Linked DNA regions of Variovorax paradoxus. The main gene of each other region encodes a partner of the protein of the gene in region 3 in a complex. Links are inferred from orthologs where the notes say so. Each region holds a gene or a part of one and is shown on either strand. Other genes may lie near its edges.

Region 1 (7,024 bases), 2.3 Mb from region 3 along the record:
GAGCCTGCCAGGCGCGCAGGCCGCCGGCCTTGTGGATTTCGGCGCCCAGAACGCGGCGCCCCAGGTAGGGTGCCAGCGCGACGATGCCGTCGACTGAGCCCGGCCTGGACAACTCGTGGACCAGCGCACCGAAGCCGCCGATCGAAATGCCCACGAGCCAGATCGACTTGTAGCCCTTGGCCCGCTGCGGTTCGATGACGTCCGCATGCAGGCGCTCGCTGAGCGTCTGGTCGTAGTAGTAGGAAACGTCCGCGTCCACCAGCAGCGAGTCGGCGGCCAGATGGCGCTCTCGCACGGCGCTGATGAAGCCTTCGCGTTCGAATTCGTCGGGTTTCAGGTAGGCGCCTGGCAGGAAAACCAGGAGCGTATCGGACCGTTCATTGTCGTTGGCTGACTTGAGGTGCGTGATCATGGCGTGCCTTAAGGGGCACCCGAATCCGCACCGTCAGCGATTCGGTGCGTCTGCGAGACGCCCACGAAGAAGAAAGAAGAAAAATGTGAATACGTCACATGATGTGATGTTATTCACTGTCCTATTGTGATTAGGGAGCGTCTTCAAAGTCAAAAACAATAGTTAACGACACTTTCCTCTCGTGGGCTTTGCTCGATCAGCTGATCGGCAGCTCCGAAACGCGGCTCACCGGCACTTGCTTGCCCAGCTTGAGCGTGAGCACGCCGTTCTCGAGCTTGGCCTCGCTAGCGCTCACATCGATGTCTTGCGGCAACTCGTAGGCGGCCTTGAACTGGCGCTTGGCTTCGGCCTTGCTCTCGATGCGGACCACGGTGCCTTCGATGCCGATGGAGAGGTCCTCGCGCGAAAGTCCGGGGACATCGATGGAGAGCGTCCAGCTCTTGTCGTCCTGTTCGACGAGCGGCGACTTGCGTGCGCTGGCAAAGGCTTCGTTGACGAAACGCTCGAAGGCGCGGTCGTACGAACGCGGAGCGAAGCGGGCGGTATGAAGGGCGGGTGCGAAAAACATGAAAGAACTCCTGAATGAACACAATGGGGACAAGAATGTGTGTCCCTTACACTGCGCGGCCATTCAATGCTGAGTGCCGCTTGCCACCACATCTAGGCGCGGCCGCAACCGTTTCAAGACAATGAATCCCCCCTTTATTTGGCGTCGCAAGGCCTTGAAATTTGCGGCGCTGGCGCTATGCGCGGCCCCCTTTGCCGCAGCGGCGCAAACGCCGCCGGCGCCCATCCGCCTTGCGCTGATCGAGAGCATGAGCGGCCCCTTCGCCAACACGGGCGAAGCGGTGTTCCGCAATCTGCTGTGGGCGGTGGAGCGCGTGAATGCGCGCGGCGGCGTCAAGCTGCCGGGTGTGCCCGGCGGTGCACGGCCGCTGCAGCTCGATCGCTACGACAGCAAGGGGCAGAACGAAGAAGCGCTGTCGGCGCTGCGCGCGGCCATGGACGACGGTGCGCGCATCGTGCTGCAAGGCAACTCGTCGGCCACCGCCGCGGCGCTGGTCGATGCCATCGAAAAGAACAACGAGCGCGATCCCTCGCGGCGCGTGATCTTTCTCAACTACGCGGCGGTCGATCCGGTGCTCACCAACGAGCGCTGCAGCTTCTGGCACTTTCGCTTCGATGCCCACGCCGACATGCGCGTGGCCGCGCTGATGGACGTTGTGAAGGACGACGCAACGCTCAGGCGCGCGTACCTCATCGGCCAGGACTACAGCTTCGGCCAGGCGGTGCTGCGCGAATCGAAACGCCAGCTGGGCGTGCAGCGGCCCGATGTGGAAATCGTCGGGGACGAGCTGCACCCAATGGGCAGGGTGAAGGACTTCGCGCCTTACGCCAGCAAGATCATTGCAAGCGGCGCGCAGGCGGTGTTCACCGGCAACTGGGGCAACGACCTCACGCTGCTCGTGAAGGCGGCGCGCGAGGGCGGCTTCAACGGCACTTTCTATACCTTCTACGGCAACGCGCTCGGCGCGCCCGCCGCCATCGGCGATGCGGGCATCGGCCGCGTGATAGCGGTGGCCGACTGGCTGCCCAACGTGCAGACCGCGCAGTCGGAGGCGTTCTATCGCGCATTCCGCGCGCGCTTTCCCAAGCCTGCCGACGACTACGTGCACATGCGCATGCAACTGCTCGTGGAGTCGCTGGCGCAGGCCATCGAGCGCGCGGGCAGCGTCGATGCGGCGGCCGTGGCGCGTGCGCTCGAACAGGCCGACGTGAGCCTTTACGGACAGCGCGGGCGTATGCGCGCGGCGGACCATCAGTTCCAGCAGCAGCTCGTGGTGGGCGTGATGGACAGGCAGGGCAGGCCGGGCGTGCAGTTCGATGTCGAAGGCTCCGGCTACGGCTTTCGCGTGATCAAGACCATCGCACCCGAACGCGCCGAACTGCCGACCACCTGCAAGATGAAGAGAAGCTAGGAAACAAATACATGCGTGAAGCCATCCACAACCTCGAAGCCTCCAAGATCCGCGAGGTTGCCAACGCCGGTCTGGGCCGCGACGACGTGCTCGCCTTCTGGTTTGGCGAAAGCGACGAGGTCACGCCCGAGGTGATCCGCCAGGCGGCCATCGATTCGCTGCAGCGCGGCGAAACCTTCTATGCGCACAACCTCGGCCTGCCCGAGCTGCGCGAGGCAATTGCCGGCTACACCAGCAAGCTGCATCCCAAGGTGGATGCTTCGCGCCTTGCCGTGACCTCCGGCGGCGTGAGCGCGCTGATGCTCGCGGTGCAGGCGCTGGTCGATGCGGGTGATGAAGTGGTCGCGGTCACGCCGGTGTGGCCCAACCTCACGGCGCAGCCGGCGATTCTTGGCGCCGTGGTGCGCACCGTGTCGCTGGTGCCTGCCGACGGCCAATGGACGCTCGACCTTGCAGCGTTGTGCAAGGCGGTCACGCCGAAGACCAAGCTCTTGATCGTCAACGCGCCCAACAATCCGACCGGCTGGACCATGACGCGCGAAGAGCAGCAGGCCGTGCTCGACCACTGCCGCGAAACCGGCACCTGGATCCTGGCCGACGAGGTGTACGAGCGGCTGTACTTCGAGCCGAGTCCGGCGCCGAGCCGCCTCGAGGCGGACTCGCCCCCCGGGGGGCAGGGCGAAGCCCATCGGGGGGAACTTGATCCCAACGGCTGCGCGCCGAGCTTCCTGGACATTTCGAGGCCTGACGACCGGCTGGTGGTGACGCACAGCTTCTCGAAGAGCTTTCTCATGACCGGTTGGCGCCTTGGCTGGCTGGTGCTGCCACCCGCGCTGGTCGAGGGCATCGGCAAGCTGATCGAGTTCAACACCTCGTGCGCCAGCGTCTTCACCCAGCGCGCCGCCGTCGTCGCCATCGAACACACCGCCGAGATCACTCCTCGCGTGGTCGCCCACCTGAAACAGTGCCGGGACACCCTGGTGCCGCTGCTGGAAGCCTTGCCCGGTGTGCAGGTGGCCCCGGCCAAGGGCGGCATGTACGCCTTTTTCCGGCTCGACGGCTTCGGCGACTCGCTCGAACTTGCCAAGCGCCTGGTCGTCGAAGCCGGCCTGGGCCTGGCCCCCGGCAACGCCTTTGCCCCGGAAGCCCAGGGGTGGCTGCGCTGGTGCTTCGCTTCCAAGGACCCCCAGCGCCTTGTGCAGGGCGTGGAGCGCCTGAAAACCTGGCTATCCAGACAGTAAACGCGCAAGCCCGGGGCGAGCTATAATCCCGAGGCTTTGCATGCCGCAAGGCGCACGGTAGGGGCAGTTCCAGCGCCTACCGCAAGTCAAACATCCCGGAACAAGGAAATTCAACATGATCGCAGCCTCCATCAAGGCCGAAGTCGTCAAAGACAACGCCCGCGCCGCCAACGATACCGGTAGCCCCGAAGTGCAAGTCGCACTGCTGACCGCCCGTATCAACGAGCTCACCCCCCACTTCAAGACGCACGCCAAGGACCACCATGGCCGTCGCGGCCTGCTGCGCATGGTGAGCCGCCGCCGCAAGCTCCTGGACTACCTCAAGTCCAAGGACGCCGATCGTTACACCGCGCTGATCGCCAAGCTGGGTCTGCGCAAGTAAACCGAATCGCATGAAAAAACGCCTGGGTTAGTCCGCTAGCTCAGGCGTTTTTTACTTCGCGATCCACTTTCGGAGTGCCAAAACAGAGCGAAGCTGTGTCATTCCAATGAAGTTCCCGCCGAGCTTCGCTGGAATGGCATCGTGTTCTGAGAAGCCTCCGTCCCTGCGAAACCTGTGATGAATACAGGTCAATCGCTATCAAAACAGGAGCAAACATGAGCCTCTTCAACAAAGTCACCAAGTCCTTCCAATGGGGCGACAAGACTGTCGTCATGGAAACGGGCGAAATCGCCCGCCAGGCCAGCGGCGCCGTGGTGGTCGACATCGACGGAACCGTGGTCCTGGCGACCGTGGTGGCCTCCAAGTCGGCCAAGCCCGGCCAGGATTTCTTCCCGCTGACCGTCGACTACATCGAGAAGACCTACGCCGCGGGCAAGATCCCCGGCAGCTTCTTCAAGCGCGAAGCCAAGCCGAGCGAACACGAAACCCTGACCAGCCGCCTGATCGACCGTCCGATCCGCCCGCTGTTCCCCGAAGGCTTCCTGAACGAAGTGCACGTGGTCATCCACACGCTGTCGCTCAACCCTGAAGTTGACGCCGACATCGCCGCCATGATCGGCGTGAGCGCCGCGCTGTCGATTTCCGGCATTCCGTTCAGCGGCCCGATCGGCGCTGCGCGCGTGGGCTACATCAACGGCCAGTACGTGCTGAATCCGGGCCAGACCGCCCGCAAGGATTCGCAGATGGACCTCGTCGTGGCCGGTACCGAAGCCGCCGTGCTGATGGTCGAATCCGAAGCACAGCAACTCAGCGAAGAAATCATGCTGGGCGGCGTGGTGTTCGGCCACGAACAAGCCAACATCGCGATCAACGCGATTCATGAGCTCGTGCGCGACGCCGGCAAGCCGGTGTGGGACTGGCAGCCGCCGGCCGAAGACGAAGCCTTCGTTGCCAAGGTCAAGAGCCTGGCCGAAGAAAAGCTGCGCGCCGTCTATCAGATCCGCAGCAAGCAAGCCCGCACGCAAGCCCTGCGCGAAGCCAATGCCAGCGTGATGAACACGCTGAAGGAAAGCGGCGAACCCTTCGACGCCGGCAAGGTCAACGACCTGCTGTTCTCGATTGAATCGAAGATCGTCCGCAGCCAGATTCTGTCGGGCGAACCCCGCATCGACGGGCGCGACACACGCACCGTGCGTCCCATCGAAATCCGCAACTCCGTGCTGCCGCGCACCCACGGCTCGGCGCTGTTCACGCGCGGTGAGACGCAGGGCTTGGTCGTGACCACGCTCGGCACCGAACGCGACGCACAGCGCATCGACGCGCTGGCCGGCGAGTACGAAGACCGCTTCCTGTTCCACTACAACATGCCTCCCTTTGCCACCGGTGAAGTGGGCCGCATGGGCTCGACCAAGCGCCGCGAAATCGGCCACGGCCGCCTGGCCAAGCGCGCGCTCGTCGCCGTGCTGCCGACCAAGGAAGAGTTCCCGTACACCATTCGCGTGGTGTCGGAAATCACCGAGTCGAACGGCTCCTCGTCGATGGCTTCGGTCTGCGGCGGCTGCCTCTCGATGATGGACGCCGGTGTGCCGATGAAGGCGCACGTGGCCGGCATCGCCATGGGCCTGATCAAGGAAGACAACCGCTTTGCGGTGCTGACCGACATCCTGGGCGACGAAGATCACCTGGGCGACATGGACTTCAAGGTGGCCGGCACGACCAACGGCATCACCGCGCTGCAGATGGACATCAAGATCCAGGGCATCACCAAGGAAATCATGCAGGTCGCACTGGCACAGGCCAAGGAAGCACGCATGCACATCCTGGGCAAGATGCAGGAAGCGATGGGCGAAGCCAAGACCGAGGTGTCGCAGTTCGCACCGCGCCTGACCACGCTGAAGATCAACCCCGAGAAGATCCGCGACGTGATCGGCAAGGGCGGCGCGGTCATTCGCGGCCTGCAGGAAGAAACCGGCACGACGATCAACATCGACGAAGACGGCACCATCACCATCGCCTCGACCGACCCGGAAAAGGCCGAGCTGGCCAAGAAGCGCATCGAGCAGATCACCGCCGAAGTCGAAATCGGCAAGGTCTACGAAGGCCCGGTCACCAAGATCCTGGACTTCGGCGCGCTCATCAATCTGTTGCCCGGCAAGGACGGCCTGCTGCACATCAGCCAGATCGCGCATGAGCGCGTCGAGAAGGTGACCGACTATCTGAGCGAAGGCCAGATCGTGAAGGTCAAGGTTCTCGAGACGGACGAAAAGGGCCGCGTCAAGCTGTCCATGAAGGCCCTGACCGAGCGTCCGGCCGGCATGGAATTCCAGGAACGTGCACCGCGTGAAGATCGTGGCGACCGCGGTGATCGCGGCGGCGAACGCCGCGAGCGTTCGGACCGTGGCGACCGTGGTGGTGACCGCGGCGGCGATCGCGCTCCTCGTTTCAACAACGAGCAGCAGCAGCCGCGCAACGAGCAGCCGCAGGCACCGGCCGGCGAGCAGCCGTACGCACCGCGCGAATCGCAAGAGTAAGAAGGGCGCAGCGGCAAGCTTTGCCGTTGCCGACTTTTTAATTGCTAACCACGCCCGGACACGGGCGTTGCAGGCCAAAAGACGATGAAAGCCATTGAAATCACTTCGTACGGCGCCCCTGAGGTGCTGCGCGCCGTGGAGCGTCCCGATCCGGTGGCCGGCGTGGGCGAATTGCTGATCCGCGTTGCAGCGAGCGGCGTGAACCGTCCGGACGTTTTGCAGCGCAAGGGCCACTACCCGGTGCCGCCGGGCGCTTCCGACCTGCCGGGCCTCGAAGTGGCCGGCGAGATCGTGTCGGGCGATGCCGCGGCCCTGGCCGAGGCGGGCTTCAAGATCGGCGACCGCGTCTGTGCGCTGATTGCCGGCGGCGGCTATGCCGAGCTGTGCGTGGCGCCTGTGGCGCAATGCCTTCCGGTGCCCAAGGGCTGGAGCGACACCGAAGCGGCTTCGCTGCCCGAGACGTTCTTCACCGTGTGGAG
Region 2 (6,892 bases), 2.3 Mb from region 3 along the record:
AGCAGGGCGCCGTCGAGGTAGGCGACGCCGCTCAGGGCGGCCCAGTCGTCGCGCGCATCCTGCGGCGTGCCGGTGCTCAACTGCACCAGCACCTTGCCGCGCAGCGCATCGGCCACGCCGGGCGAGGCGAGGATCGACCGGGAGGCCGCATAGTCGGCCACGCAGATCAGCACCAGCGGGCTGGCCTGAATAGCGGCGAGGGCGCTGGGCGCGAGCACGGTGCCTTGGCCGAGGATGGGCGTGGCGCGCTCGGCGGTGCGGTTCCACACCGTGACCGTGTGCCGGGATTGAAGCGCTCGCGCGAGTGCGATGCCCATGGGGCCGAGGCCGATGAGGGAAACGTCGGTCATGTGTTCGTTCTTTCCTTTTGATTGCAATTCAAATTCAGGCGGCGGCCGGCGTGAGGTTCTGGCCCAGACCGCCATCGACCGTGAGCCGCGCTCCGGTCGTGAAGGTCGCCTCGAAGGCGAAGAAGAGCACCGTGCGAGCCACCTCTTCGGCCGTGCCGTGGCGCCGCATCGGCGTGATCTGGTCGCCCAGGCGGATGAACTCGGCGCGCTCCTCTGCCGTCGCATCGGCGATGCCGAGCGTGGGCGTGTCGATGAAGCCGGGGCTCACCACGTTGACGCGGATGCCGCGCCCCACCAGCTCCGCCGCAAAGCCTGAGGCGAAGGAACGCAACGCGGCCTTGGTCGCGCTGTAGACGCTCAGGCCATGCATGCCGCCTTTGTCCGCGATCGACGAGGTGACGACGATCGCGCTGCCCGCGCGCATCAGCGGCACGAGGCGCTGCACGGTGAAGAACGGGCCCTTGGTGTTGATCGCGAAGGCGCGGTCGTAGCCGGCTTCGGTCACCTGCTCGAAGGGCTCCAGGGTCGAGATGCCCGCGTTGATGTGCAGCAGGTCGATGTGGCCGAGCTTTTCGCGGGCGAGCGCCGCGAGCGCGTCGATGTCGGCCAGCGAGCCGGCGTCCGATGCGACGACATGAGCGCGGGGGCCCAGGGTGCGGCGCGCGGCTTCCAGGTTCTTCGGGTTCAGGCCGGTCACGAGCGCTTCGGCGCCGCCTTCGAGCAGCGCCTGAGCGGTGGCCAGGCCCATGCCGATGGTGCCGCCGGTAATGACGGCCTTCTTGCCGGCGTATTTGCCGTTTGCAGCGGTGTCCATGGATCGCGATTCTTGAGTGGTTGGGTTCATGGCTGCGGATGATCCGGAAAGCGGCCGAAAGGGTCGCGCACATTCGGCCGCGGTGCAGCACGAATGGACGAAGGCGCGCGAGCATGCTTTGCCGGTGCGCCGGATAATTGCCCGATGAGCGATCACGCCCACTCCGACACCCATCTGAACGTGCACGTGCGCCACACGCCCGGGGGCGTGGTCGGCTTCGAGGCCGTGCCCGACCACCGCATCAAGGTGCATGCGGGTGCGCCCGTCAACGGCGCCTGCAAGCTGCACAAGTTCCGCTACACGCGCGGCGACATCGACATCCTGCCCGCCGGCACCTCCGACGTCTGGCACGAGGAAGCCGCGAGCACTTCGCTGGTCGTGCACATGCCGCCCTCGCTGCTGCAGCGCACCGCCGAGGAAATGGGCCTGCCGGCCGACCGCGCGAGCCTGGCGGAGCGCCATCAGCTGCGCGATGCGCACATCGAGCACATTGCATGGGCGCTCGACGCCGAACGGCGTGCCGGCTTTCCCAACGGCACCCTCTACGCCGACAGCCTGGGCACCGCGCTGGCGGCACACCTGCTCGGCGGGCACCGGCTGCACGAAACCGCGCCGGTACAGGGGCTTACCCGTCCGCAGCTGCGCCGGGTGACCGACTACATCGAAACCCACCTGGAGGGCGATCTTTCGCTGGCCAGGCTGGCCGAAGTGGCGGGCCTGAGCGCATCGCACCTGAAAACGCAGTTCAAGCGCTCCACGGGCTTGCCAGTGCACGAGTACGTGGTTCACCGGCGTGTCGACCGTGCGCGCGGCCTGCTGGTGCGAAGCGGCATGGCTGCAAGCCAGGTCGCGCTGGAAAGCGGCTTTGCGCACCAGAGCCACATGGCGCGCTGCATGCGCCGCGTGCTCGGCGCCACACCGAGCGAGGTTCGGCGGGCCGGCTAGGCTGCACTGCCAGTCAAAGGCGCCCATCGGGCGCGTCGATCAGCGCGGAACCGTGTCGTCGAAATCGCTGAATGCGATGTCGGGCGCGCTCGTGTTGTGGCGCGAAGGCAGGCTGCGGCCAAAGCGCATCTGCGTGCCGCTGAGCGTCTTCACTTCAGGCAAAGGCAGCGCCTGCTCCGCGGCCTCGGGAGACTCCCGCCACCGCACTTCGCTCACATCGGCGTTGTCCGCTGCAACGTACATCGAGCGCAGCACCGCAAAGGGCCGCGCATCGGCGGTCGGCGACGAGAGCCTGACGTCGAGCGCGGTGCGCTTGCGGCTGATTTCGGACACCCTGGCCACGGCGCTGCCGCCCTTGGCAAAGCGCAGGTGAATGGCCAGCGGCTTGGGCACGATGCGGATCGACGCAATGTCGACCACCGGCCGGCTGCCTTGCTCGACCGGGCCGAGCAGGAACGACGAGCCATACACGCCGTCGCCGAAGCGTTCTTCCGGCAGCGGCTTGATGCGCCAGTAGCCGTCGGCCGGGTAGAGCACCAGCGCCTCGAGCACCTTGCCTTCTTCCTTGCGGAAGACCTGCAACAGGTGAAAGCCGCGGTCCGTGCGCGCACCCACGCGCACCGGCACCTGCTGCGGCCGCCAGAAGCTGGGCAGCGTCATGCCGACGATGCGCCACTGCGCGTCGTCGAGCAGCACCACGCGACGCGGCTTGAACTTGTGCGCGGGATCGGTGGGATGGGCGCCGCCGTCGAAGTTGCAGCCCGAGAAGTCCGGCGCAGTGATGTCCTTGCTGATGCTGTCCAGATACGCTGGCTGCAGCGCCTCGATGCGCATGCGCCGGATGCCTTCGCCGCGCAGCACCAGCGAGACGTTGTCTTCCTCGGCGCAGGCGGTGGTGGTGGTGGCGTTTTCCACCGTGGCCGCAACCGGTGCGGCCGTGGCGGCGCCGGCTGCCAGCAGCGCGGGGCCGAAGAGACAAAGAAGACGGGCAAGACGAGAGAAACGAAGCGGGAACATCAGATCTCCGAGCGGGGGTTTGTCGGGTTGTCGCGGCGGCCGAGCAGGTCGCTGAACAGACGATGTTCGCATTCCGGGTCGGAGCATTTCTCGCAAGGCCATGACCAGGAGGTGGGTTTCGCATCGCCGCGGGCCCGTACCCGGGCTTGGCCTTCGTTGCCGGCGATGCAGTTGATGGCGTTCCAGGCATTGGAAAGCCTTTCGCCGCCGCTGCCGTGCACCACGGCGAATGAAAGCCCTGCGCCCGAAAGCGCCGCGCGCACCAGCGTGTCCGTCGGCTCGCGCGCGTGGTCGCCGTCGCGCAAGGCATCGGCAACCCAGGGTATGTCGAGCGCGGTAAGCAGCGTGATGGCGTAGCGCCGCTGGGCGGCAAGCGCATCGGCGTACAGGGAGGTGTCGCCGAACAGCTGCTCGCTGTAGACCGCGGTCATGAGCGCCGTGGTGTCGGCCACCACCACGCCCGAGGCGGCTGCGGCATCGATGCGGCGCGTCTGCTCTTCGGCGATGGCGCGTTGCTCGTCGGGGCGCGGCGTGCGGCCTTCGCGCTCGCACCACTCGCGCAGGTACTCGGCCACCAGTGTGGCCGCAATGCCGCGCTCCCGAAGGCGCTGCACGAGCGCGCGGGCAAGTTCGGTCTTGCCCGTGCTCTCGGCGCCGAGCAGCGCAATGACGCAGCCTGGGGGCAGCGTGGGCGTCATGCGCGCGCGGCCTCGTCGTGCATGCGCGAGCGCCAGGCAAGAAAGCCCGCCACGCTGAGCACCGCGAACACCGCATAGAGCCCGACCGTGAGCCACAGGCCCTTGTGGATGAACAGGCCCACGCTCACGACGTTCACCGCCAGCCATACCAGCCAGTTCTCGATGAACTTGCGCCCGAGCAGGAATTGGCCGACCAGGCTGAGCCCGGTGGAAAAGCCGTCCCACCAAGGCACGTCACTGTCGGTGAAGCGGCGCAGAAAGAGGGCGACCGCGGGCCACGCCACCGCGCAGGCCACCAGTGCAAACGCGATGCCGCGCGGCGAAAGCCGGCTGACACGCAATACGCTGCCGTCGGCGCGATGGCCTCGCAGCCATTGAAACCAGCCCCAGAACGCGACGACCGCGAAGAACACCTGGAGCGAGGCGTCGCCATAAATGCGTGCCTGTGCGAACACGGCCACGTAAAGCAGCGAGCTGATGATGGCGAGCGGCCAGCCCCAATGGATTTCGCGCATGTTGCAGCCGACCATCGCCAGCGCCAGCACGGCAGCGACGAGTTCGAGCCAGCTGACCGGTGAGCCCCAGAGCGCGAAGGCGGGGGCCGAGAAGAACTCGGGCATCAGCGCAGTCAGGCGTCGAGCGCCGCCGGGCCGCCCCAAGGCGCGAGCGGCCCCCTCGGGGGGCAGCGAGGACACGCAGTGCCGAGCGTGGGGGCCATATTCAGTGAGTCACTTGAACGAACACTTCGTTGGGCTTGACCATGCCCAACTCCTGACGAGCGCGCTCTTCAACCATTTCAAGGCCGACCTTGAGGTCGTTGACCTCCGAAGCCAGCCGCTCATTGGTGACTGCAGCCTTGGCGTTGGCCTCTTTTTGCGCGGCCAGCTTGGTCTGCAGTTGCGACACATCGCGCACGCTGCCGCGCCCGTTCCACAGCTGCCACTGCAGGATGACCAGCAGCAGCAACAGCACGATGGGTGGAGCGAGGCGCGAACGCATGCCGCGGTGCCGAGCGCTACTTCAGGTTGTAGAACGCGCCGCGGCCCGGGTAGCTGGCGATGTCGCCCAGGTCTTCTTCGATGCGCAGCAGCTGGTTGTACTTGGCGATGCGGTCGGAGCGCGAGAGCGAACCGGTCTTGATCTGTCCGGCGTTGGTGCCCACCGCAATGTCGGCGATGGTGCTGTCTTCGGTTTCGCCCGAGCGGTGCGAAATGACGGCGGTGTAGCCCGCGCGCTTGGCCATTTCGATGGCGGCGAAGGTTTCGGTCAGCGTGCCGATCTGGTTGATCTTGATCAGGATCGAGTTGGCAATGCCCTTGTCGATGCCTTCCTGCAGGATCTTGGTGTTGGTGACGAACAGGTCGTCGCCCACCAGCTGCACGCGCTTGCCCAGGCGCTCGGTGAGCAGCTTCCAGCCGTCCCAGTCGCCTTCGTGCATGCCGTCTTCGATGCTGATGATCGGGTACTTGTCGACCCACGTGGCCAGCATGTCGGCCCAGTTGCCGGCCGAGAGCGTAAGGTTCTCGCCGGAGAGCACGTAGTTGCCGTCCTTGTAGAACTCGCTGGCGGCGCAGTCGAGGCCGAGCGCAATCTGCTCGCCCGCCACGAAGCCGGCCTTGTCGATGGCTTCGAGAATCAGCTGGATGGCCGCTTCATGGCTTTCGACGCTGGGCGCGAAACCGCCTTCGTCGCCCACCGCCGTGCTGATGCCGCGGTCGCCCAGGATTTTCTTGAGCGCATGGAACACCTCGGCGCCGTAGCGCACGGCTTCGCGGAAGCTCGGCGCGCCCACGGGGATGATCATGAACTCTTGCAGGTCGAGGCTGTTGTTGGCGTGCGCGCCGCCGTTGATGACGTTCATCATCGGCACCGGCAGCTGCATGCCGCCCATGCCGCCGAAGTAGCGGTACAGCGGCAGGCCCGACTCTTCGGCCGCGGCGCGTGCCACGGCCATCGAAACGGCGAGGGTCGCGTTGGCACCCAGGCGGCCCTTGTTGTCGGTGCCGTCCAGGTCGATCATCGTGCGATCGAGGAAAGCCTGCTCGCTGGCGTCGAGGCCGAGCACGGATTCCGAGATCTCGGTGTTGATGTTCTCCACCGCCTTGAGCACGCCCTTGCCGAGATAGCGCTTCTTGTCGCCGTCGCGCAGCTCGATGGCTTCGCGCGAACCGGTCGATGCGCCCGAGGGCACGGCCGCGCGGCCCATGGTGCCCGATTCGAGCAGCACGTCGCACTCGACTGTGGGATTGCCTCGGCTGTCGAGGATTTCGCGGCCGACGATGTCTACGATTGCACTCACTTATTGCCTTTCGTTTTGAACTGAATCTCAGACCGGGGCGGAAACGCCCTCGACCAGAACCATATTGAAGAATTCGGTCGCGCCGGCGCGCTTGGCGCGCGCGGCACGGTACAACTCGTCGTCGTAGAAGGCCTTGGCCTTCTCGTAGCTGGGAAAGCGCAGCATGGCCACGCGCGCCGGCTGCCAGTTGCCTTCCATGGTCTCGAACCGGCCGCCGCGCACCAGGTACTCGCCGCCCGCTGCCTTCACCGCGTCGGGGGCGGCAGCCATGTACTGCTTGTACTGCTCGGGGTCGGTGATCTTCATGTCGACGATGATGTAGGCGGGGGCCACGGTGTTCTCCAATAGTCTTGTTGCGGGGCTCAGTTGAAGGAGCTTTCCAGGAAGCCGTTCTTCTTGGTGATGCGGTCCAGCTCGAGCAGCGTTTCCAGCAGCGCCTTCATATGCTTGAGCGGCACGGCGTTGGGGCCGTCGCTCAGGGCCTTGGCAGGGTCGGGATGCGTTTCCATGAAAACGCCGGCCACGCCGACCGCGATGGCAGCCCGTGCCAGCACCGGCACCATTTCGCGCTGGCCGCCCGAGCTCGTGCCCTGGCCGCCCGGCAGCTGCACCGAGTGCGTGGCGTCGAACACCACGGGTGCGCCAGTCTCGCGCATGATGGCGAGCGAACGCATGTCCGACACCAGGTTGTTGTAACCAAAGCTCGCGCCGCGCTCGCAGGCCATGAAGCTGTCTTCCGGCAGGCCGGCTTCCTTGGCGGCCGCGCGCG
Region 3 (7,738 bases):
TCGCGCGCCAGAGCGCGGATGCGCAGGCCCAATCGCTCGAGGCGCGCACGCTCGCGCGGCAGGCAATGGACACTGTGCGCGACACCGCCGCACGCGCCGCCCTCACCGAAACCCGTGTGGCCGAAGTTGCGCTGCAGCGCTCGCAACTCGAAGAACTCATGCAAAGCCTCTCGCGTTCGCGCGACGAGAACCTGGTGGTCGACATCGAATCGGCCGTGCGCCTGGCCTTGCAGCAGGCCCAGGTCACGGGCAGCGTGGAGCCCTTGCTGGCAGCGCTCAAGTCCGGCGACCTGCGCATCGCGCGCGCCGCGCAGCCCAGGCTCGCGCCGCTGCAGCGCGCCATGCAGCGCGACGCCGACCGCCTGCGCAGCAGCGCGAGCGCCGACAGCGGCGAGGCGCTGCAGAAACTGGACGAACTGATGCGCAGCGTGGACGACCTGCCGCCACTCAACGCCGTGGCCACGCGCGGCTCCGGCGTCAATGCCTGGCAGCCAGAGCCCATTCCGGCCGATGCGGCCTGGTGGGAGCGGGCGCTGTTGACCGTGCGTGCCGAACTGCGGTCGCTGGTGCGCGTCGGTCGCATCGAGCGGCCGGAGGCCGTGCTGCTGGCGCCCGACCAGACGTACTTTCTGCGCGAGAACCTCAAGCTCAAGCTGCTCAATGCAAGGCTTTCGCTGCTGTCCCGGCAGGTGGATTCCGCGCGCAGCGAGCTCGCCACGGTGTCCGCATCGCTGAACCGCTATTTCGATCCCGCGTCGCGGCGCACGCAAGCGGCCGCTACGCTGCTGCAGCAGCTCCAGGCACAGGTGAAGACCTCCGAACCTCCGCGCATCGACGACACCTTGGCCGCGCTGGCGACGGCAGCGGCGGGGCGCTGACATGAGAGCAGCCCTCTGGCTTCTGGCGCTGTTCGCCATCGCCGCGGCGGTGGCGCTGTTCGCCGGCAACAACCAGGGCACGATCACCGTGTTCTGGCCGCCGTGGCGCGTGGACCTTTCGCTGAACCTGGTGCTGGTGATCCTGCTGGGCGCCTTCGCGCTGCTGCACCTTGCGCTGCGGGGCTTGGCGGCGCTGTTCTCTCTTCCGACCCAGGCACGCCAGTGGCGGCTGCAGCAGAAGGAACGCACGCTGCATTCGGCTTTGCTCGATGCCATGGTGCAGCTGCTCTCAGGCCGCTTCTCGCGCGCACGCAAGGCCGCACAAGCCGCGCTGGTGCAAGAGAAAACGCTGGCAGCGCTGGGCGCCAACCTGCCGCAAGCGCAGCAGGTCCGCGTGATCTCGCATTTGCTGGCCGCCGAGAGCGCACAGGCATTGCAAGACCGCCCGGCGCGCGATGCCCATCTGCAGCAAGCCCTCAATGAAAGCGTCGATCGGACCGTGCTTGCAAGCCCCGAGACGCGCGAGGGCGTGCAGCTGCGCGCCGCACGCTGGGCGATCGAAGACCACGACCCCGCAGGCGCACTGGCCCGGCTCGAAGAGCTTCCGCAAGGCGTGCAGCGGCGAACGCTTGCGCTGCGCATTCGCCTGAAGGCGGCCCGCCAGGACCGGCGCACTTTGGAAGCGCTGGAAACCGCGCGCCTGCTCGCGAAGCACCGTGCCTTTTCCGACGCGGCGGCGCAGAGCATCGTGCGCGGCCTGGCCACCGAACTGCTGGGCGGCGCGCACGACCCGGCGCAATTGCTCCGCGCCTGGGGCGAGCTCGACGTTGCCGAGCGCGAAATGCCCGAAGTGGCGATTCATGCCGCCCAGCGCATGGTGGCCTTGCGCGGCGACCTGGCGCTGGCGCGCGGCTGGCTGCTGCCGGCCTGGGAGCGCATGGTGTCGCAGCCGCGCGGCCTCAGCGATGCGTTGCGCGTCAGGTTGGCGCGCGCGCTCGAGGCGGGGCTCGATTCGGTGGATGCCGATTGGCTCGCCCGCATCGAGACGGCGCAACGCAACAACCCGAGCGACCCCAATCTGCAATACCTGGCCGGCATGGCCTGCATGAAACGGCAACTGTGGGGCAAAGCCCAGCAGCTGCTCATGCAGGCCGGCATGGGCTTGCAGGACACGGACCTTTATCGCCGTGCATGGCTCGCGCTAGCCGAACTGGCCGAGGCTCGCGGAGACGCGGAGCAGGCCGCTGCAGCGTGGAAGCGCGCGGCCCAGGCGGAGAAGGCCTGAGCATTCGGCTGCGACATTGCTGCGGGTCGTTGTTGCCGGCTGGCATCTCCTCGTTTCTCCATAAAAAAACGGCGCCAATTGGCGCCGTTTTTTATGGGTTCAGGCCCTAAGGCCTGATGAGCGTCTTCAGTTCACGCCTTGCGCGTCGGTCGATGCCTTCTCGAAAGGCAGTGTCATCGCGCTGAGTTCCCGGCGGGTTTCAACCAGCACCAGCGGACCTTCGTCGAGCGTGATTGCAGGGGGGCGTTCGCGCGGCACATGCACCGGCTTCGGCTCGGCCGCAATGGCGGCGCGGGCCTGTGCAATGCGCTCTGCATCGGAGTTGACCCACTGCAGACCCGAGCGCTCGGCGATTTGCGCGAGTTCGTTCAACGGCAGTTCGAAGGGCTGAACCTTCGGCAAGGCACGGCCGTTGGCGGCGGGCTTGCTGCTGCTGCTCTTCTCGACGGCAATCGGTGCCACGACGGGAGCAGGAGCGAAGGTTGCCACCGGTGCAACGGTTTCCACGGGTGCCACCACCGGAGGAGCAATCGGCGCAGGCGCCGTTGTGGGGCGGTCGAAGTAGCTCCGCGGTGCGGCGGGTGCACGCGATTCTTCTTCGGGCACCGCGGCGCGGGCTTCGATCGGCTCGGCCACGGTGCTGTCGGCCGATGCGTCGGCCACATTGGCTTCGCTTTCGTCGCGCGGGCCGCGTTCGCGGCGGTCGCGGCCATAACGGTCGCGCGAACGGCCGCGGCGCTCTTCGCCTTCACGGCGCGGTGCCTGATCGTTGGCATCGGTTTCGCCTTCAGCGCCTGGAGCGACGGCAGTTGCCTCGTCGGCGGGTGCCTGTGCATCGCCGTTGGCGAAACGCGGCTGGCCTTCGCCGCGGCGTTCGCGGCGGCCGTCGTTGCGCTCGCCACGCTGGCCGCGCTCTTCACGGCCGTTGCGCGGTGCGCGCTCGGCTTGCGAATCGTCCTGTGCGGAAGCGGAGTCGCCACTGGAGGCTTCACGCGGTGCGTCGCCGCCGTTGCGCTGTTCGCCGCGGTCGGCGCGTTCACCGCGCTCGCCACGTTCCCGGCGGTCGCCGCGGCCGCGGGGCGCGCGTTCTGCCGTGGCGTTGCCTTCGTTGCCGGCCGTCGCGCCGGGTGCCAATTGCTGCGCCTCGAGGTTGCCGTCGATCAGCTCGGCCGATGCGGGCCGTGCTTCGCGGCCTTCGCCTTCGCGGCGCTCGCCGCGGCCACCACGGCGTTGTTCGCCTTCGCGCGGACCGCGTGCTTCACGGGGTTCGCGTTGTTCGCGGAGCTCGCGCTGTTCACGTTGCTCGCGCGGCAGCGCGGCTTCGTTGCGCAGTTCACCGCTGCGGCCTTCGCGGCCTTCACGTCCTTCACCACGGCGCTCGCCGCCGCGACCGCCGCGGCGTTCGCCATCGCGGCCGCCGGAACGGCCACCGTTTTCGCTGCGGCCTTCGCCGCCGCGGCCACCGCGGCGCTGCTCGCCGTCGCGGGCGCCGCGTGCTTCGCCGTCACGGCCGGAGCGGCCGCCATCACGGCGTGCGGGCTTCGGCGCTTCGACGGGAATCACGGCCGGTGCGGGCGCCGGCGCCGGCGAGCCGCCGAACCAGCTCTTGATGCGGGCGAAGAAGCCCATTTCAGCCGGCGCGGGTGCGCTTGCCACGGGCGGTGCAACCGGCGCCGGGGCAACGGCCGGTGTGCGCACGGCTTCGGGCTTGGGCGGCACCACGGGCGCCGGCGCGTCGGGCAGCACGCCCTTGATGACCGGCGTCTGCTTGTTGGTGGGTTCCTGCGAACGGCGCGTGACGGCCGTCGGGTCTTCGATCTCGTCGGCCATCTTGTAGCTGGCTTCGATGTGGTCGAGGCGCGGATCGTCGTGCTTCAGGCGTTCGAGCTTGTAGTTGGGCGTTTCGAGCGTCTTGTTGGGCACCATCAGCACAGTGACGCGCTGCTTCAGTTCGATCTTGGCGATTTCAGGGCGCTTTTCGTTCAGCAGGAATGACGCCACTTCGACCGGCACCTGAACGTGCACGGCAGCCGTGTTGTCCTTCAGGCACTCTTCCTGGATGACGCGCAGGATTTGCAGCGCGCTCGATTCGGTGTCGCGGATGTGGCCCGAGCCGCCGCAGCGGGGGCAGGGGATCGACGAGCCTTCGCTGAGCGCCGGCTTCAGGCGCTGGCGGCTCATTTCCATCAGGCCGAACTTGCTGATCGAGCCGAACTGCACGCGGGCGCGGTCTTGCCGCAGCGCGTCGCGCAGGCGGCTTTCGACTTCGCGGCGGTTCTTCGACTCGTCCATGTCGATGAAGTCGATGACGATCAGGCCGCCCAGGTCGCGCAGGCGCATCTGGCGGGCCACTTCGTCGGCGGCTTCGAGGTTGGTGCGAGTGGCGGTTTCTTCGATGTCGCCGCCCTTGATGGCGCGCGCCGAGTTCACGTCGACCGAGACCAGCGCCTCGGTGTGGTCGATCACGATGGCGCCGCCCGAGGGCAGCTGCACGGTGCGGGCGTAGGCCGACTCGATCTGGTGCTCGATCTGGAAGCGGCTGAACAGCGCCGCGTCGTCGCGGTAGCGCTTCACGCGGGCGGCATGCTCGGGCATGACATGCGCCATGAACTGCTGCGCCTGGTCGTAGATGTCGTCGGTGTCGATCAGGATGTCGCCGATGTCGTGATTGAAATAGTCACGGATGGCGCGAATGACGAGCGAGGATTCCTGATAGATCAGGAAGGCGCCCTTGCCGCCCTTGGCCGCGCCGTCGATGGCGGTCCAGAGCTTGAGCAGGTAGTTCAGGTCCCACTGGAGTTCGGGCGCAGAGCGGCCGATGCCGGCGGTGCGCGCGATGATGCTCATGCCCTTCGGGTATTCGAGCTGGTCCATCGCCTCCTTGAGTTCGGTGCGGTCGTCGCCCTCGATGCGTCGGCTCACGCCGCCGCCGCGGGGGTTGTTGGGCATCAGCACCACATAGCGGCCGGCCAGCGAGATGAAGGTGGTGAGGGCCGCGCCCTTGTTGCCGCGTTCTTCCTTTTCGACCTGGACGACCAGTTCCTGGCCTTCCTTGATGACGTCCTGGATGCGGGCCTGGTTGGCGGAAACGCCTTCGGCGAAGTATTGCTTGGAGATTTCCTTGAACGGCAGAAAGCCGTGGCGGTCTTCGCCGTAGTCGACGAAACAGGCTTCGAGCGATGGCTCGACCCGCGTGACGACGGCCTTGTAGATGTTGCCCTTGCGCTGTTCGCGCCCTTCGATCTCGATTTCGTAGTCGAGGAGCTTTTGCCCGTCGACGATGGCCAGGCGGCGTTCTTCGGCCTGCGTGGCATTGATCAGCATCCGCTTCATGATGCGTTGTCCTTATATGTATCGTTCTACCGGCCCATGACGGGCCAACGATGCACGGACGACGCCCGCGAAACGAGGGGAATTGCCGCTTGGCCCCGGATGCTGTCACTGCCGCGGCAAGCGCGAGCAGGCCTCTTGAGCGTCAGCTCAAGAAGACAGCCGGGGTGGGGGCGCGTGGATGGGCGCGAGCCAGGTTCGGTGTTGAGCAGCTATCTTATTGATAGCTGGTTGCGCAATGGTGGCGCGCGGTGCGGATGATTCAATGCCTGAGGCCACTGGCAAAAGCCAGGTGGGCCAACGCAGGCACAGTTGAATCAGCAGCATCAACACAAGGGACTCGCTTCGATCCGCCGGCAGCTTGGAAGCTGCAGGCTGGGTATTCCGTATCGGTGTTTCGTGGGTGTCGGCTTGACTTGGGCGCAGGGGCTGCCACTTTGCGCAATTGCGCGGGGTTTGCAGTCTCGGCGCCAAAGCGGCATCGACCTCGCAGCGTTGTCCTGGGCGTTTGACTGCAGTGATCTAAACTTCTGTCTAATCAAGCACTTACACGACCGCGCTGGTGAAAAACATTATAGGTGCGAAGCGAAGCCCCGCGGCCGCTCCAAATCCCGCAGTTCCGGATCCCGCGGCCCAAAAGGCTGCGGTGGACGCCGCGGCGCCGCACGCGTCCATCAAATTCATTACCGTGGATGCGGAATCCGCGGGCCAGCGGCTCGACAACTTCCTGTTCCGCCACCTGAAGGGCGTGCCCAAGACGCATGTCTACCGGATCATCCGGTCGGGCGAGGTGCGCATCAACAAGGGCCGGGCGCAGGCCGAAACCCGCATCGAGGCCGGCGACGTGCTGCGGCTGCCGCCTGTGCGCATATCGCCGCGCGCCGAAGAGGGCGCCGCGCCGCCCGCGCCGGCGCGCGAGTTTCCGGTGCTGCTGGAGGACGACGCGGTGCTGGCCATCGACAAGCCCGCCGGCGTGGCGGTGCACGGCGGCAGCGGCGTGAGCTTTGGCGTGATCGAGCAATTGCGTACCGCGCGGCCGGCCGCCAAGTTCCTGGAGCTGGTGCACCGGCTCGACCGCGAGACCTCGGGCATCCTGCTGGTGGCCAAGAAGCGTAGCGCGCTTGTGGCGCTGCAAGACCAGTTCCGCGACCGGGAAACCGGCAAGACCTATCTTGCGCTGGTCGAGGGCGCCTGGCCCGCCAACAAGAAGGTGCTCGATGCGCCGCTTGCCAAATATCTGCTGCCGGGCGATGGCGCCGGTGCGGGCGAGCGCCGCGTGCGCGTGGTCGCCAAGGACCATCCTGATGCGATGCGCGCCGTCACGCTGGTGCGCGTGCTGGCGCGGCTCACGCTGCCGGGCGATGCCACGCCGCTGTCATTGCTCGCCGTCACCATCAAGACCGGCCGCACCCATCAGATTCGCGTGCATCTTGCTTCGGCCGGCCACCCGATTGCGGGCGACGACAAGTACGGCGCCTTCGAGCGCCAGCGCGCGCTGCAAAAACTGGGCCTCAAGCGCATGTTCCTGCACGCCTGGCGCTTGCAGTTCAGCCACCCCGCAACCGGCGAGCGCGTGGCGCTGCAGGCCGGCCTGCCGCATGAACTGCACGGTTTGATGCCGCCGCAGGCGCTCGAGGCGCTCGCCCAACATCCCACTCCCACGGCCAATGACTGATTCTTCCCGACCCCTGCGCTTCGACCTGATCGCCTTCGATTGGGACGGCACGCTTTATGACTCCACCCGGCTCATCGTGCGCTGCATTCAAGCGGCCGTGGTTGATGTCGGCGGCGCCAAGCCCAGCGAGAACGACGCTGCCTGGGTCATCGGCCTGGGCCTGGCCGAGGCCCTGGCGCGTGCAGCGCCCGATGTGCCGAAGGAAAAATACGCCGAACTCGGCGCGCGCTACCGCTATCACTATCTGCAGCACCAGGACGACCTGGTGCTGTTCGACGGCGTGCTGCAGATGATCGATGCCCTGCGTGCGCGCGGCCACAAGCTGGCCGTAGCCACGGGCAAATCGCGGCGTGGGCTGAATGAGGCACTGAAGACGGTCGCGCTGCGCGACCGCTTCGACGCTTCGCGCACCGCCGACGAGACATTCGGCAAGCCGCACCCGCGCATGCTGCTGGAGCTCATGGAAGAGCTCGAGGTGCCGGCCGAACGCACCCTGATGATCGGCGACACCACGCACGACCTGCAGCTGGCGCTCAACGCCGGCTGCGCCAGCGTGGGCGTGAGCTACGG

What was found.
Region 1: the proteins of GOQ09_RS07055 (region 3) and pnp are in contact, whole or in part, in a cryo-EM structure (PDB 9QH0), measured with the Escherichia coli proteins. The link is inferred for Variovorax paradoxus from one-to-one orthologs.
Region 2: the proteins of GOQ09_RS07055 (region 3) and eno are in contact, whole or in part, in a solved structure (PDB 2FYM), measured with the Escherichia coli proteins. The link is inferred for Variovorax paradoxus from one-to-one orthologs.

What each region holds. Positions count from the first base shown.
Region 1 is NZ_CP046622.1:3,857,265-3,864,288, reverse strand. The notes cover bases 3,845-6,887. They hold pnp (polyribonucleotide nucleotidyltransferase), read left to right. Parts: upstream 3,845-4,229; coding sequence 4,230-6,545; downstream 6,546-6,887. Other genes in these bases: GOQ09_RS17955 (NAD(P)H-quinone oxidoreductase), read left to right, coding at 6,630-6,887; rpsO (30S ribosomal protein S15), read left to right, coding at 3,845-4,014. Also shown: GOQ09_RS17985 (alpha/beta hydrolase-fold protein), read right to left, coding at 1-412; GOQ09_RS17980 (Hsp20/alpha crystallin family protein), read right to left, coding at 609-980; GOQ09_RS17975 (branched-chain amino acid ABC transporter substrate-binding protein), read left to right, coding at 1,102-2,391; GOQ09_RS17970 (pyridoxal phosphate-dependent aminotransferase), read left to right, coding at 2,403-3,632; more of rpsO, read left to right, coding at 3,748-3,844; more of GOQ09_RS17955, read left to right, coding at 6,888-7,024. UniProt on the Escherichia coli protein: Involved in mRNA degradation. Catalyzes the phosphorolysis of single-stranded polyribonucleotides processively in the 3'- to 5'-direction. Also involved, along with RNase II, in tRNA processing.
Region 2 is NZ_CP046622.1:3,782,976-3,789,867, reverse strand. Bases 3,982-6,892 are described here. They hold eno (phosphopyruvate hydratase), read right to left. Parts: upstream 6,124-6,892; coding sequence 4,840-6,123; downstream 3,982-4,839. Other genes in these bases: kdsA (3-deoxy-8-phosphooctulonate synthase), read right to left, coding at 6,486-6,892; GOQ09_RS17595 (DUF1330 domain-containing protein), read right to left, coding at 6,151-6,456; ftsB (cell division protein FtsB), read right to left, coding at 4,545-4,823; pnuC (nicotinamide riboside transporter PnuC), read right to left, coding at 3,982-4,444. Outside these bases: GOQ09_RS17635 (NAD(P)-dependent oxidoreductase), read right to left, coding at 1-350; GOQ09_RS17630 (SDR family oxidoreductase), read right to left, coding at 385-1,164; GOQ09_RS17625 (AraC family transcriptional regulator), read left to right, coding at 1,309-2,109; GOQ09_RS17620 (hypothetical protein), read right to left, coding at 2,149-3,126; GOQ09_RS17615 (AAA family ATPase), read right to left, coding at 3,126-3,824; more of pnuC, read right to left, coding at 3,821-3,981. UniProt on the Escherichia coli protein: Catalyzes the reversible conversion of 2-phosphoglycerate (2-PG) into phosphoenolpyruvate (PEP). It is essential for the degradation of carbohydrates via glycolysis.
Region 3 is NZ_CP046622.1:1,526,016-1,533,753, forward strand. Bases 2,090-5,846 are described here. They hold GOQ09_RS07055 (Rne/Rng family ribonuclease), read right to left. Parts: upstream 5,497-5,846; coding sequence 2,290-5,496; downstream 2,090-2,289. Other genes in these bases: GOQ09_RS07050 (heme biosynthesis protein HemY), read left to right, coding at 2,090-2,163. In the rest of the region: GOQ09_RS07045 (uroporphyrinogen-III C-methyltransferase), read left to right, coding at 1-878; more of GOQ09_RS07050, read left to right, coding at 880-2,089; GOQ09_RS07060 (RluA family pseudouridine synthase), read left to right, coding at 6,056-7,168; GOQ09_RS07065 (HAD family hydrolase), read left to right, coding at 7,161-7,738. UniProt on the Escherichia coli protein: Endoribonuclease that plays a central role in RNA processing and decay. Required for the maturation of 5S and 16S rRNAs and the majority of tRNAs. Also involved in the degradation of most mRNAs.